One region of the Pseudoalteromonas sp. MMG005 genome, then DNA from elsewhere that is predicted to be linked to it. Evidence: riboswitches for the same ligand, from Rfam matches in the RefSeq annotation. Region 1 holds a riboswitch; the other holds the start of a gene.
The links. Region 1 has a riboswitch for cobalamin ahead of J8M01_RS00935 (ABC transporter ATP-binding protein). Riboswitches for the same ligand answer to the same signal wherever they lie in the genome.

Region 1 (6,475 bases):
TACCGTTTCTTCTGGAGGCAATCCCGAAAGCGCGGAAAAAATAGCAGCCGCTGAGCTAGTATTGCCAATTCCCATCTCTCCAAATGCATATACATTTGCACCTTTTTGACTTTGTAATATCAGTATTTGCGCGCCAAGGTTAAGACCTTGCTCAAGCTGTGATTCACTCATAGCTTCATATTCATGGAATGCTTGAGTTATATTGCCCAATCGTTGAGAAATTACCCCTAAATCAGCTTCTGGTACATTCAAAATACCACAATCTACAACACTCAATTGCCAACCAAATTGGCGGCACAAAACGTTAATCGCCGCGCCACCAGCTGCAAAGTTAGCCACCATTTGCCCCGTCACCTCACTCGGTGCTATAGATACGCCTTGTGAGGCAATACCATGATCCCCTGCAAATACGATTAACTGGGGTGCTATAACAACCCATTTTTTTGATAAAAACTCAGTATCTGATGTGTGTTGAGAAAAAATACTCACCAGCTGAAAAGCAACACTCTCTAACTGCCCTAATGCGCCGAGTGGTTTGGTTTTTAAATCAATCTTTTGTTTTATTTGTGCTGAAAATTTATTATCTAATGGCTTTACCATATGTCTATTCTCATTATGTATTTCACAACCCAACTAGGCTGACCGCTTTCGAAACATCAGCAGACCTAAGAAAAAGACACTGCCAATTGCTGAAGTGATCACGCCAATCGGTAACTCTTGATTTTCTAATGCGACCCGTGCAATAACGTCAACCCAAATCATTAACAACCCACCACTCAACGCTGTTGCGAACAGCCCTAAAGTGGTCGCTTGAGACACAAAAAAACGTACAATATGTGGGATCATCAATCCTACAAACCCGACGCCACCACACATTGCGACTAACACAGCCGTTAACAACGAACTCAACAGCAACATACCTAAACGTAGCTTTTCAACGCTCACACCTAGAGTCGTAGCACTTTCATCACCCAGTAAAAGGGCATTGATTGAACGGCGTAACAGCAGCATCACCAACATGCAAGCACAGACCACAAAAGAGGGTAACCATAGCCACTGCCAATCGGCTCTGCTAAAACTGCCTAAGTTCCAAAATAAAATAGCGCTGATCGCCTGAGGATCGCTCCAATACAATAATAAACTTGTAAACGCACTGAATAGGAAGGACAACGCAACCCCAGCCAATAACATCGCCTCTACTTGAGCAGAGCCTCGCCCTTTTGCAATCAACAACAAGAGCGTCATGGCCAACAAGCTACCGGCAAACGCTGCCCCTGAAAGCGCAAGACCAGCTTGAATGCCTGTCAGTGCGAAAAGTAATACAACCCCAAAAGATGCGCCAGATGAAATACCAAAAAGATAAGGATCAGCCAAAGGGTTACGAGTCACCGTCTGTAAAATGAGTCCAGCCAATGCTAAGCCACTACCTGCAATAAATGCGAGAATAACGCGTGGCAAACGTAGCTCAAACACAATTTTTTGTGAGAAGTCATTTGCTTGATATTGCCACAGTGCATTAAAGACATGCTCCCCCGTAATATCAATTGCTCCCAACTTCAGCGCCATAAAAAAACTGAATACACAACCAAAGAACAGTACACATATTGTAACGATACGCTTCATAATGCATATCCGTAATGATACCGAATATGTGGGACTTGCTCGATGCCTTCATAAGGGCATGACACAGAACTTACCGATGCACATACGCCATAAACATCCGCCAACAATTGTGCATTGAACACGTCGAGTGGTTTTCCATGTGCAACTAAAGCACCTTCCTTTAAAACGAGTATTTCATCGCACAATGCACCTGCAAGATTTAAGTCATGAAAAGAAGCGAGTACTGTGATGTTGAGTGATTTAGCAAGCTCCATTATTTGAATTTGATACTTCACATCAAGGTGGCTCGTTGGCTCATCCATAATCAAAAACACAGGCTGCTGTACTATCGCTCGCGCAATTAATACCCGTTGCTTTTCACCACCGGAAAGATAAGAAAATGGCTGGCGAGTTTTATCACTGAGACCTACTTTATCGATAGCACTGGCTACAGCTAATTTATCTTGTAAACTCACAGCACTAAATAATGACTTGTGAGGTAATACCCCCATTGCCACTACATCAAAAACACTCAAATTAAATTGGTCTGGGATCTCTTGTAACACCACTGCGACTTGCCTTGCGTAGTCTTGTCTTGAGTAATGGCATAAAGACTTGCCTAAAAAGACAATTTCTCCCGTCGTTGGGGTTGTATATCGATATAGGCTTCGTAACAACGAAGATTTTCCAGCTCCATTAGGGCCAATTAAGCCAACAAACTTGCCTGTATCAATCGAGAAGTTAATATCACTGAGTATCTGATTATCATCAATTTTCAGCGCAAGATCACGTACTTCAATAACTTTCGTTTGGCACTTTTTAGCGTCTTTCACAGTGCCCCTTTAGCATCAGTTAAGCTTTAACAAGCGATTGAATAAATCAGCAGTGTACGCGTTATATCAAGGTGAGCAATATAAAGGACAACCCATCATATCATTTGAAATATGGGTATTATGAAGCATATTGAACAACTCAGAGTACGCCCGCTCATGAGAAAATTGTTGGTCTTGGTATCTGACTTTCGTACTCACAGTACTTTACAGTTGCGAGGACAGTTGAACATTTTCAGTTCATTCCCAAGAAGTACCAACAAACAACCGTATTATGCTGTCTAGACGTCTAAAATACAACTTTAGGCCAAGCGACACCTTGTTCATCATAGTACACCTGCACTTTTATTACGCTAGCATACCCAACATCAAAAATACTAAGCTGTTTCACGCTATTACTAGGAAACTGCAGAATCATAGCCAACAACTGTTTAATAACACCTGCATGGGTTATTACCAAGCTACACTCATCGTTTGGGATCGCTAGCTGTGATTGCCACCAAGTTTGAACTCGTAAATGAAAATTCGTCATAGACTCCGCATCTTGTGGCGTATGTGACCAAGGATCAGCCCAAAAATCACCGATGCTCGGTTTATCAGTATTGCACCATAACCACTCAAAAGGCTTGCCATCCCACAGACCAAAGTCCATTTCTTGCAAATCATCAACTATCTCAGCAGATAATTGCCTTTGTTCGCTAATTTTTGTCGCAAACTTACTGCATCTAACTAGTGGGGAACTGAAGATTTGCGTTACTGCGGTAATACCTTTCGTTACATCTTCTAGTTGCTGCCAACCGAGAGGACTGAGAATTATATCAGAACGGCCACATAATATACCTTGCTCGACGATTTCACCATGACGCAAAAAATACCATGTGCTCTGCATAACCCCTCCTCCCAAAACTCAGATACAAAAATGCGAGCCTATCGCTCGCATTAAAATTAGCAACAACCTGCTACTAACGTCATTTTATTAGCATATTATAAAATTTGGTTTTCTTTCCAAATTTGCTCTTTAGCTAAGCGCTTTTTGCGTCGATCACATGGATCATCGCAGTCACATGCTTTATCAATACCAACAGAACCAAGGCCACCACAACTACTTGCCATAGATTTCTTCTGAACAATCACACCGATTGCCATTGCCGTAACAATTAAAATCAGTAAACCAAATGTAAGTAAAAACAGCGACATTGCACAGGCCTCTTAAAATACAAAAAAACAACTCAACTATTGAGCTGACGACGGTATAAAACACCCCTCATTATAACGCGGTTATTCCTTACTCACAAATAAGGTTTAAACTGTTCACTGGCATAAGTAACTAATCCAGTATCACTTTTGCTTATCAAATATACAGCCAAGTTATGTTTTTCTGCGTAAGCCTTAGCTCGTTCTGTTCCCATTACAGTGAGTGCGGTTGCCAATCCATCAGCGGTCATTGCTGAAGGATGCAGCACGGTTACAGATACCAATTCATGCTTCACTGGCATCCCTGTCGCTGGATCAATTAAATGTGTAAATGTCTCACCATCCATTTCATAAAAAATCCGATAATCTCCAGAGGTTGCAAGACCATTATTCCCAGGTTCAATAATTTTATGAATTTGTCGCTGTCCCATCGGCGCATCAGGTTGCTCAATGGCAATACGCCAAGGCTGGTTATCCGCTTTAGTGCCTGAAATTCTCAGCTCCCCACCAATTTCCACCATATAATTGCTCAAGCCTTGCTGCTCTAGTAACATCGCGACCTTATCAATACCATACCCTTTCGCCGTTGCCGAAAACGACAACTCTAAACCATGTAATGTTTTGGTAAGGCCTTGCTCATTAAGCACGAGTTTTTCAACACCAATACGTGTACGCATCTCATCGAGTTGTTCCTGACTTGGTTTTTTTGTAGGTCGCTTATCAGGACCAAACCCCCATAAGTCAATGAGCGGTCCCATGGTGATATCGAGTGTTTTTGTGGATTGACCTAACCGAATAGATTCAGCTACAACCGCTCTAAAATCATCACTGATCGCCATAAATTTATTGGCTTCCAAGCCATTAAACTGATTAATTTCAGAGTTTTCAACCCAAGGAGACATCGATGCATTTACAGCAATGAGCGTGTCGTCTACTTGCTGCTGTAAAACTCCCGCTTCAATTTCTTTTCCACTAGTAAACACTTTTATATTATACGTTGTACCCATAGTATTCCCGTGCAACGTAAGCGGTTCGACTGAGCGACTTGCTGAATTATCACAACCAGCTAAAAATAATCCCAACGATAATACAAATATCCCACTTATACTTTTCATTAAATTACAGCTCCCTAATAAACAAAAAGCCCTCAAGTCCATGACTTGAGGGCTAACATATATTTCAACATATGCTTATAGAATTAAGTGTGCTAATTAGCCACCGAAGTCATCTAGTAAGATGTTTTCTTCTTCTACACCCAAATCTTTCAACAAGTTGATAACTGCTGCGTTCATCATTGGAGGACCACACATATAGTACTCACAATCTTCAGGCGCTTCATGGTCACGTAAATAGTTTTCAAACAATACATTGTGAATGAAACCTGTGTAACCTTCCCAGTTATCTTCTGGTTGTGGATCAGACAATGCGGTGTGCCATACGAAGTTTTCATTATCAGCTGCTAAGCCATCAAAATCTTCTACGTAGAACATTTCACGTTTAGAACGAGCACCATACCAGAAAGACATCTTACGCTTAGAGTTAAGACGTTTAAGTTGGTCAAAAATATGCGAACGCATTGGCGCCATACCAGCACCACCACCAACAAATACCATTTCAGCATCCGTGTCTTTTGCAAAAAACTCACCGAATGGACCTGAAATAGTTACCTTATCACCCGCTTTTAATGACCAAATGTAAGATGACATCTTACCACAAGGCAGTGTTAGGTTATTTGGCGGCGGAGAAGCAATACGTACATTGAGCATGATGATACCCTCTTCTTCAGGGTAGTTAGCCATTGAGTATGCACGAATTGTTTCATCATCAACCTTAGACTCAAGGTTAAAGAAGCCAAAACGTTCCCAATCGCCACGATACTCATCAGGTACATCAAAGTCAGCATATTTAACATGGTGAGCTGGGGCTTCAATTTGGATATAACCTCCAGCACGAAACGGCACAGACTCGCCATCAGGGATACCTAATTTAAGCTCCTTGATGAAAGTTGCTTTATTATCATTAGAGATAACTTCACATTCCCATTTCTTAACACCAAAAATTGACTCTTCTAACTCAATATCCATGTCTGTCTTCACATTCACTTGACATGCTAAACGACACCCTTCTCGCGCTTCACCTTTTGAAATATGGTCAAGCTCGGTAGGTAGGATATCGCCACCGCCGTTATGAATATGTACGCGACACTGGCCACATGAACCACCGCCACCACATGCAGATGATACGAAAATACCCGCGTCTGAAAGCGCGCCAAGTAGTTTAGTACCAGCTGATGTTTTGATGCCCTTTTCAGGATCACCATTAATATTAATTAATATATCACCGCTCGCTACTAGCTTAGATTTAGCCGCAATTATGACTAAAACAAGTAGTACAACGATAGCAATGAACATTCCTACGCCTAAATATACCTCAAGCATGATTTTTCCTCGCTACCTTACAGTGAAATACCAGAGAATGACATGAAGCCAAGACCCATCAAACCTACAGTAATAAAGGTAATACCTAAACCACGTAGACCATCTGGTACATCTGAATACTTCATTTTCTCACGAATACCAGCAAGCAATACGATTGCTAACGCCCAACCTACACCTGAACCAATACCAAACACCACTGATTCAGTGAAATTTAAGTTACGTTCAACCATAAAGGCTACCGCACCGAAAATTGCACAGTTTACAGTGATCAAAGGTAAGAATATGCCCAGAGCATTGTAAAGCGCAGGGAAAAACTTATCCAAAGCCATTTCTAGGATCTGTACAAGTGCTGCAATTACGCCGATGAACGTCAAAAACTTCAAGAAGCTTAAATCTGCTTCAGGAAAACCA
Region 2 (6,475 bases), on a different contig from region 1:
TGAACTGATCCCTCTTGACAGCTTGATCAGCATCAATGAAGCGGCCACCGCGTCACGTCTAAATAGATACAACAGAATGCGTGCTATAACTATCACGGCAAACTTAGCAAATGGCTATACGTTGGCTGAAGCTCTGGATTTCTTAAACACTGTTGCAGCTGAAGAAAATAATATTGATGGTGCAATAGACTACAAAGGTGAATCACAACTGTTTTATGAAGGTGAATCAGCCATGACTTACGTCTTTATCTTAGCACTAACCGTGACTTTTTTAGTGCTCGCAGCACAATTCGAAAGCTTTATTCACCCACTAGTAATTATGTTAACTGTGCCACTTGGCCTCGTTGGTGCGATGTACGGACTTTACCTAACCGATAGCTCGCTCAATATATATAGCCAAATTGGTATCGTCATGTTAATTGGTTTGAGTGCCAAAAACGGTATTCTGATTGTTGAATTTGCCAATCAACTGCGTGACAAAGGTATCGCATTTGAACAAGCCATCGTAACGGCATCGGTCCAGCGCTTAAGGCCTATCATTATGACTTCACTTACGACTGTAATGAGCGCAATTCCACTCGTTATGGCTGTTGGCCCCGGTTCTGAGAGTCGAATGGTGATTGGTGTCGTGGTTTTTGCTGGGGTGAGTGTATCCACATTACTCACTTTATTTGTGATCCCTTGTGCGTATAACTTATTGTCTAAAAACACACAATCACCAGAGTTTTTAGCGCTACAATTAGAGCAACAGGCTACAGCTATAAAAAAGGTTGAACATGACTAGTATAAAAAAAGCCACATTTGGTGGCGGCTGCTTTTGGTGTATTGATGCTGCATTTCGTCGCGTTAGAGGAGTTACATCGGTTCGCTCAGGCTATACAGGTGGACACACACCAGAGCCAACTTATAAAGCTATTTGCCAAGGTGATAGCGGCCACGCAGAGGTAGTGGAAGTAAGCTTTGACAGCACCATGGTTAATTACGACACTTTACTGGCTATGTTCTTTACGTTACATGATCCAACCCAGTTAAATCGCCAAGGTAATGACATTGGTACACAATATAGAAGTGTGATTTATTATCACGATGAATATCAGCATCGCACAATCAGTGATACGATCACAAACATTCAGCAACAAATATCAGCACCTATTGTTACCGAAGTCAGCGAAGCACAAACATTCTACGCGGCAGAAGACTACCATCAAGACTATTTTAATGAGAACCCTAATCAGGGGTATTGCAGTATGTTAATTGCGCCAAAAATAGCAAAGTTTGAACAACGATTTGTGAATAACATAGATTAAAACCCCCGACTAATAAATGGGATGCCATAGAAAGCTTGCTTTCGAACATCCCAAAAAAAACATAACCCTTTGATTTTTAATAAACAAAAATCATCCACCTTCTTTTTTCGCCATCAGATATAATTTAAAAATCGACATAACACAATTATCAAGACACCGTATAGACTTTGACATTTACCTATAAAGACCTCAGACTACGCGTCAAAATAGTGAGGTGCTTAATCCTCTTGTATCGGATAAAGATAATCGGGAAATTAGTGCCGTAACCACCTTGGTTAAATAGTCTAATACTGCCCCCGCAACGGTAATGGCTGAGCAAACATGTTCACCAAAGTCCGGAGACCGGCCTCACTATAAAATCCAGTTTATAATATTGCGGTGGGCAATATGGGATATATCGTGATGCTTTAGCATGACTGTATTTCTCATTGCTCCCCTAATAATGAGATACTTATGCAACTATTTATATTTTTTGTGTTCGCTTTATTGGTCATACCCACAGTATCAAGCAAAGAGGTCGCGCCCAGTGACAGCACCAACATAGAAATTTTAGAAGTTGAACATACAGGCAGCTATTCACCCTCTTATAAAATTTTCCAGCGTCATGAGTTTATTAATAGTGCTCAAACCTTGTCCGATATTCTAAGCTCTATAAATGGCATTCAAATACGCCAAATCAGTGGACTCGGTAACCCAGTTGCAATTTCTATTCGAGGTTCAAATAGTAAGCAAGTACAATTTTACATTGATGGGCAGCTCGTCAACGACAGTCAATTTGGTGGATTCGATTTAAATCAAATCCCAACAGAGCAAATTCAGAGCATAGAAATAAGTAAAGGCCAGGCAATTGGGACTGGGGCTACTCCCATTGGTGGTGTTGTAAGGATCAATACGTACAATCCAGATAGCTCACAAAAAAAACTATCAGCCGTCGTCGGATCTTTTGGTCATATCGAATTAAATGCTACGGTCAATACGATTTTTGACCAGCATACTTTAACGCTCGGCGCACAAACGCTAAATACCGATAATAATTACAAATACTTAGTGCCTCAAACGTTTAACAACCCTTCTATTTCTGAAAAACAGTCATTGCTTAACAATGGCTACAGTAAAAATACACTCTATATCAATGATAATATAAAATTTGAAAACAACAGAGTTAGAATTCACGGGCAATATTCAGATCAAACAAAAGAGTTACCGAATTATAGAAATAACTCACCTGAAACCACATCCAATTTAGCTACTAAAACATGGCGTCTCGGCTATTTGCATACGTTGCATGATATACATGCTTATGTACCCAGCATTGAGCTGGATAGCTATTATCAAGATAAGAGTGAAATTTATTTAGACGCCCCCAACGGAGTTTCAGAGCAAAGTTATCATTATAACTCTGATAAAAAACATGTGAGCGTAAAGCCAACGGTTATCTGGGACAGTTATACATTTACACCTTTTATTACCCTCACCGACCACGCCTTTCAGTCCGAACAATTCATAAATGGTCAAGCAAATCCATGTAATGGCATCAGCGAATGCGATATCAAAGCGCAATTGCAGCAAACAAGCTACGGCACACGTATCGAGTGGCAAGGAAATACACTACCTATTAATATATATGGGTTGTACAACAAGCTACACAACAAATCGAGTAATGAACCTCTCAAAAATACAACTGCGCAAACGCTATATGCTAACGACCAGTTCGATACACATGAGTTAGGAGCTACCTATCAATGGCGCGAAGTTGTTGCTGAATTCGTTTTCTCTAAAGGTGTCAGAACCCCAACATTGTTTGAACTTTATGGTAATCGTGGTGCTTTTAAAGGTAACGCAAACTTATTACCTGAGCGCTCTAAAACAAGGGCTATCAACTTTGCATATAAGCGTAAAGCTCTGGTGCTTAATGCTTCTAGCTATATAAAAAAACAAGAGAACAGCATCGTCGCTATTTTTAATTCCAGCAATGTGGGAAGCTATACAAATGTCTCTGAAGCCACTTTAAAGGGCTTAGAGTTACAAACTAATTATAAATTTAATACTCAATGGCTGTTTGCTCTACAAGGCACATTCATTCACTCAAATACACACTCAACCTTCAGCGCTTTTGACGATAAAAAGCTGCCAGGTGTTTATCATAAACAATATGGCGCAGCGCTCACTTACCAAATGAATAACCAGTGGAGTGTAAGCCTGAATCACAAAATAGACCGTGAGCTTTACTTTAATCGCAGTAATAAATTCCAAAGTGAAAAAAATCGAGGTAATGGCACGCCAGCCGATAGAGAGGTAACCGACCTGACATTCAACTGGTCACATAGCCAACATAATTTGAATTTGACGTTCAGTAACCTGTTTAATACTGAGTATCAAGATTTAGCCAATCGCCCCGCTCATGGGCGCAGTATCCAACTTAAATATTCTTTAAAGGGCATCTAAACCATGTTTCATACGCTAGCCAAAAAAAGCTTACCTTTGAGCCTTATTGCATCCGCTTTAGTACTTACAGGCTGTGGCTCAAGTGATAAAAATAATGCACCAACACTCACAGGTAATCAATCACCAACAGTCCTAGAAAACACCACTTTAGTTGGCTCATACACGGCAAATGACGTTGATGGTGATGCATTAATATTAAGCTTGAGCGGTGAATCAAGTGCACTATTTAACCTTGAACAATCAGGAGAACTGAGCTTTAAAGACGCACCCGACTTCGAAGTGGTTGGAGACACGACATTTAGTGTCACAATAACCGCAACAGAGCAAACTAATGATAAGCTCAATGCATCATTAACAATTTCTATTTCTCTTGATGATGTAAAAGATACACCTGATTTTGCTGTTGTCCAAACCGTTTCCCCCGACTTTTTGGGCTCAGAAGTGGTTTACATCGATCCTGTCCAACAAAGTGTTGAAACCGGCTTTTATATAAAAGATGCCTCAGACTATACGCTCAGCACATACAAATCAGATATATACCATATTGGTCGCTTTAATATTGATGAAATCACAAAATACAATCGTGCGGCACCTGACGTTGCGCTTTGGTCATATTCAACACAAGACAGTCAAGACTCGGTGAGTCGAAACCCGTACTCATTAGTCTCATTAAATGACAATAAAGCTTATCTTATCCGCTATGGTTCTGGAAAAGTGTGGATAGTAAACCCGCAAGCCACACAAGCTGAAGACTTCAAAATCGGGGAGCTAGATATTTCTCACTACGCACATAATAATGCGAATAATACCCCAACCCCTTCATCAGCTGCAATACTGGATGGTAAACTGTATATTGCCATGCAGCGTATTGATGACAATTGGACGCCGGGTATTGCTTATGTTGCAGTATTTGACACCTCAACTGATACAGAAATAGAAACCAATGCATTAGCTGATGATGAATTTAAAGGCATCCCGCTTGTAGGGAGAAATCCATTAGAGAATAGTGTTGTCACTGCTAATGACAAAGTATATGTCACGTCTCGAAGTTCATATTCTGGGACTGATTTATCATTAAGTCGAATTGAAGAGATCACCCCTGAGGACTATTCAGTACGAAACATTATTGACGCACAAGCCATCCCAGAAAACGAATCAGCCGTTATCAGAGCGAGTGTTATCGTGTCTGAGGAAAAAGGTTATTTTTATAGTAATCAAACCTTTTTTAGCCCAGAGTACCATGTAAAATCAACCCTGCATGAGTTTAACCCAACGACAGGCGCAGTGATTGCGAGTAACATTGCCAACACTGGCGATGATGCAATAGTACAGCTAGCTTTGGATTCAGCAAACTTTTTATGGATGGGGATCAACAACCCAACAACACCTGGTGTTGATATTATCAATACTGCAGATAATATCCCTGAGGGTACACGCTTACTAACTGAACTGACTCCGTCAACGATTCGCTTTGTGGAAAAGTAACAGTTCTAATAAAAAGCCTGCAAATGCAGGCTTTTTTATAGAAAAATCAATCTCGGAAATTTTTAAATTGAAATGGTTGACCTAGCTCCCCGCTGCGCACAACCTGCATTGCTTCTTGTAAATCATCTCGCTTTTTACCCGTTACACGCACTTCTTCACCTTGAATAGAGGCTTGCACTTTAATTTTTGCATCTTTAATTACTTTGACCACTTTTTTAGCCATCTCCTTGTCAATGCCCTGCTTCAAAGCCACTTTACGAGATACATATTTCCCAGAACGCTCAATATCTTTGAGTTCTAAACTTGCGACATCGAGACCACGCTTTGACGCCTTACTGGCTAATATATCGAATAACTGCATCACTTGTGGATCCGCCTCCGCTTTTAACGTGATCGTTTCATTAGCAAGTTCAATTGAAGCATCTACACCACGAAAATCATAACGGGTTTCAAGCTCACGTTTGGCATTGTCTACTGCATTTTGTGCTTCTGTAATTTCAATTTCTGACACGATGTCAAATGACGGCATAATAATTCTCCTAATAGATATCCATCAATTATATCAATCTAAAATTAAGTTTGGACAGCTTTTTATATTCACCCAACAGCCAGTTTTCAATGATATACTGACCGCACTCTTTAACACACCAACAATCTAGGATGTTTTGTGACCAGACGTATTTATCAAATTGTTTTGCTTATCACCTTGGCCATTTGTACCGTATTGTTTGCGAGAGAAATCCAGCATTCAGGCATACAGATAGAACACCTTGATAAAATTGCTCACTTCGGCATATTTTTCATACTCGCTTTTATTATGCAGCATGCTTTTAAATGGCCTATGTGGTTACAAATTACTTTATTAGCAAGCTATGGAGTTGGCATTGAATTAATGCAAGGCATGCTACCCCATCGTCAAGCATCTTTTGCAGATTTTATCGCCGATGTACTTGGGGCTGTCAGCTATTACGCAAGCTATACTTTATGGCGTACTTGGTGCGGTAAGAAATATGGCTAATATACACATTCTGGGGGCCGGTGCTATTGGCTTATCCCTTGCCAATGCTTTTAGTCGCGCTCACCATACGACTTTGCTAGTAAGGCGCGAATACGCGACCCCATTTACTTTTTATCACGATCAAAAAAGCCATGTTCTCCCTGTTGAGCACATCAACATTTATTCACCAACACAACGCTCCCTCGTTATTAGTAACTGCTTTATTTGTGTCAAAGCATAT

Region 2: linked by a shared signal. The riboswitch ahead of J8M01_RS13340 (TonB-dependent receptor) and the one ahead of J8M01_RS00935 (ABC transporter ATP-binding protein) in region 1 are both predicted to bind cobalamin.

What each region holds. Positions count from the first base shown of each region.
Region 1 covers NZ_JAGJEK010000001.1:196,522-202,996, forward strand. The annotation lists gene cobT (nicotinate-nucleotide--dimethylbenzimidazole phosphoribosyltransferase) at 1-600, opposite strand, end outside; gene J8M01_RS00930 (iron ABC transporter permease) at 634-1,623, opposite strand; gene J8M01_RS00935 (ABC transporter ATP-binding protein) at 1,620-2,435, opposite strand; adenosylcobalamin-variant (AdoCbl-variant) riboswitch at 2,559-2,694, opposite strand; gene J8M01_RS00940 (histidine phosphatase family protein) at 2,722-3,321, opposite strand; gene nqrM ((Na+)-NQR maturation NqrM) at 3,417-3,629, opposite strand; gene J8M01_RS00950 (FAD:protein FMN transferase) at 3,722-4,741, opposite strand; gene nqrF (NADH:ubiquinone reductase (Na(+)-transporting) subunit F) at 4,838-6,064, opposite strand; gene nqrE (NADH:ubiquinone reductase (Na(+)-transporting) subunit E) at 6,082-6,475, opposite strand, start outside.
Region 2 covers NZ_JAGJEK010000015.1:106,698-113,172, reverse strand. The annotation lists gene J8M01_RS13350 (efflux RND transporter permease subunit) at 1-784, shown strand, start outside; gene msrA (peptide-methionine (S)-S-oxide reductase MsrA) at 777-1,307, shown strand; cobalamin riboswitch at 1,503-1,673, shown strand; gene J8M01_RS13340 (TonB-dependent receptor) at 1,761-3,752, shown strand; gene J8M01_RS13335 (cadherin repeat domain-containing protein) at 3,756-5,237, shown strand; gene J8M01_RS13330 (YajQ family cyclic di-GMP-binding protein) at 5,284-5,766, opposite strand; gene J8M01_RS13325 (VanZ family protein) at 5,905-6,255, shown strand; gene J8M01_RS13320 (2-dehydropantoate 2-reductase) at 6,248-6,475, shown strand, end outside.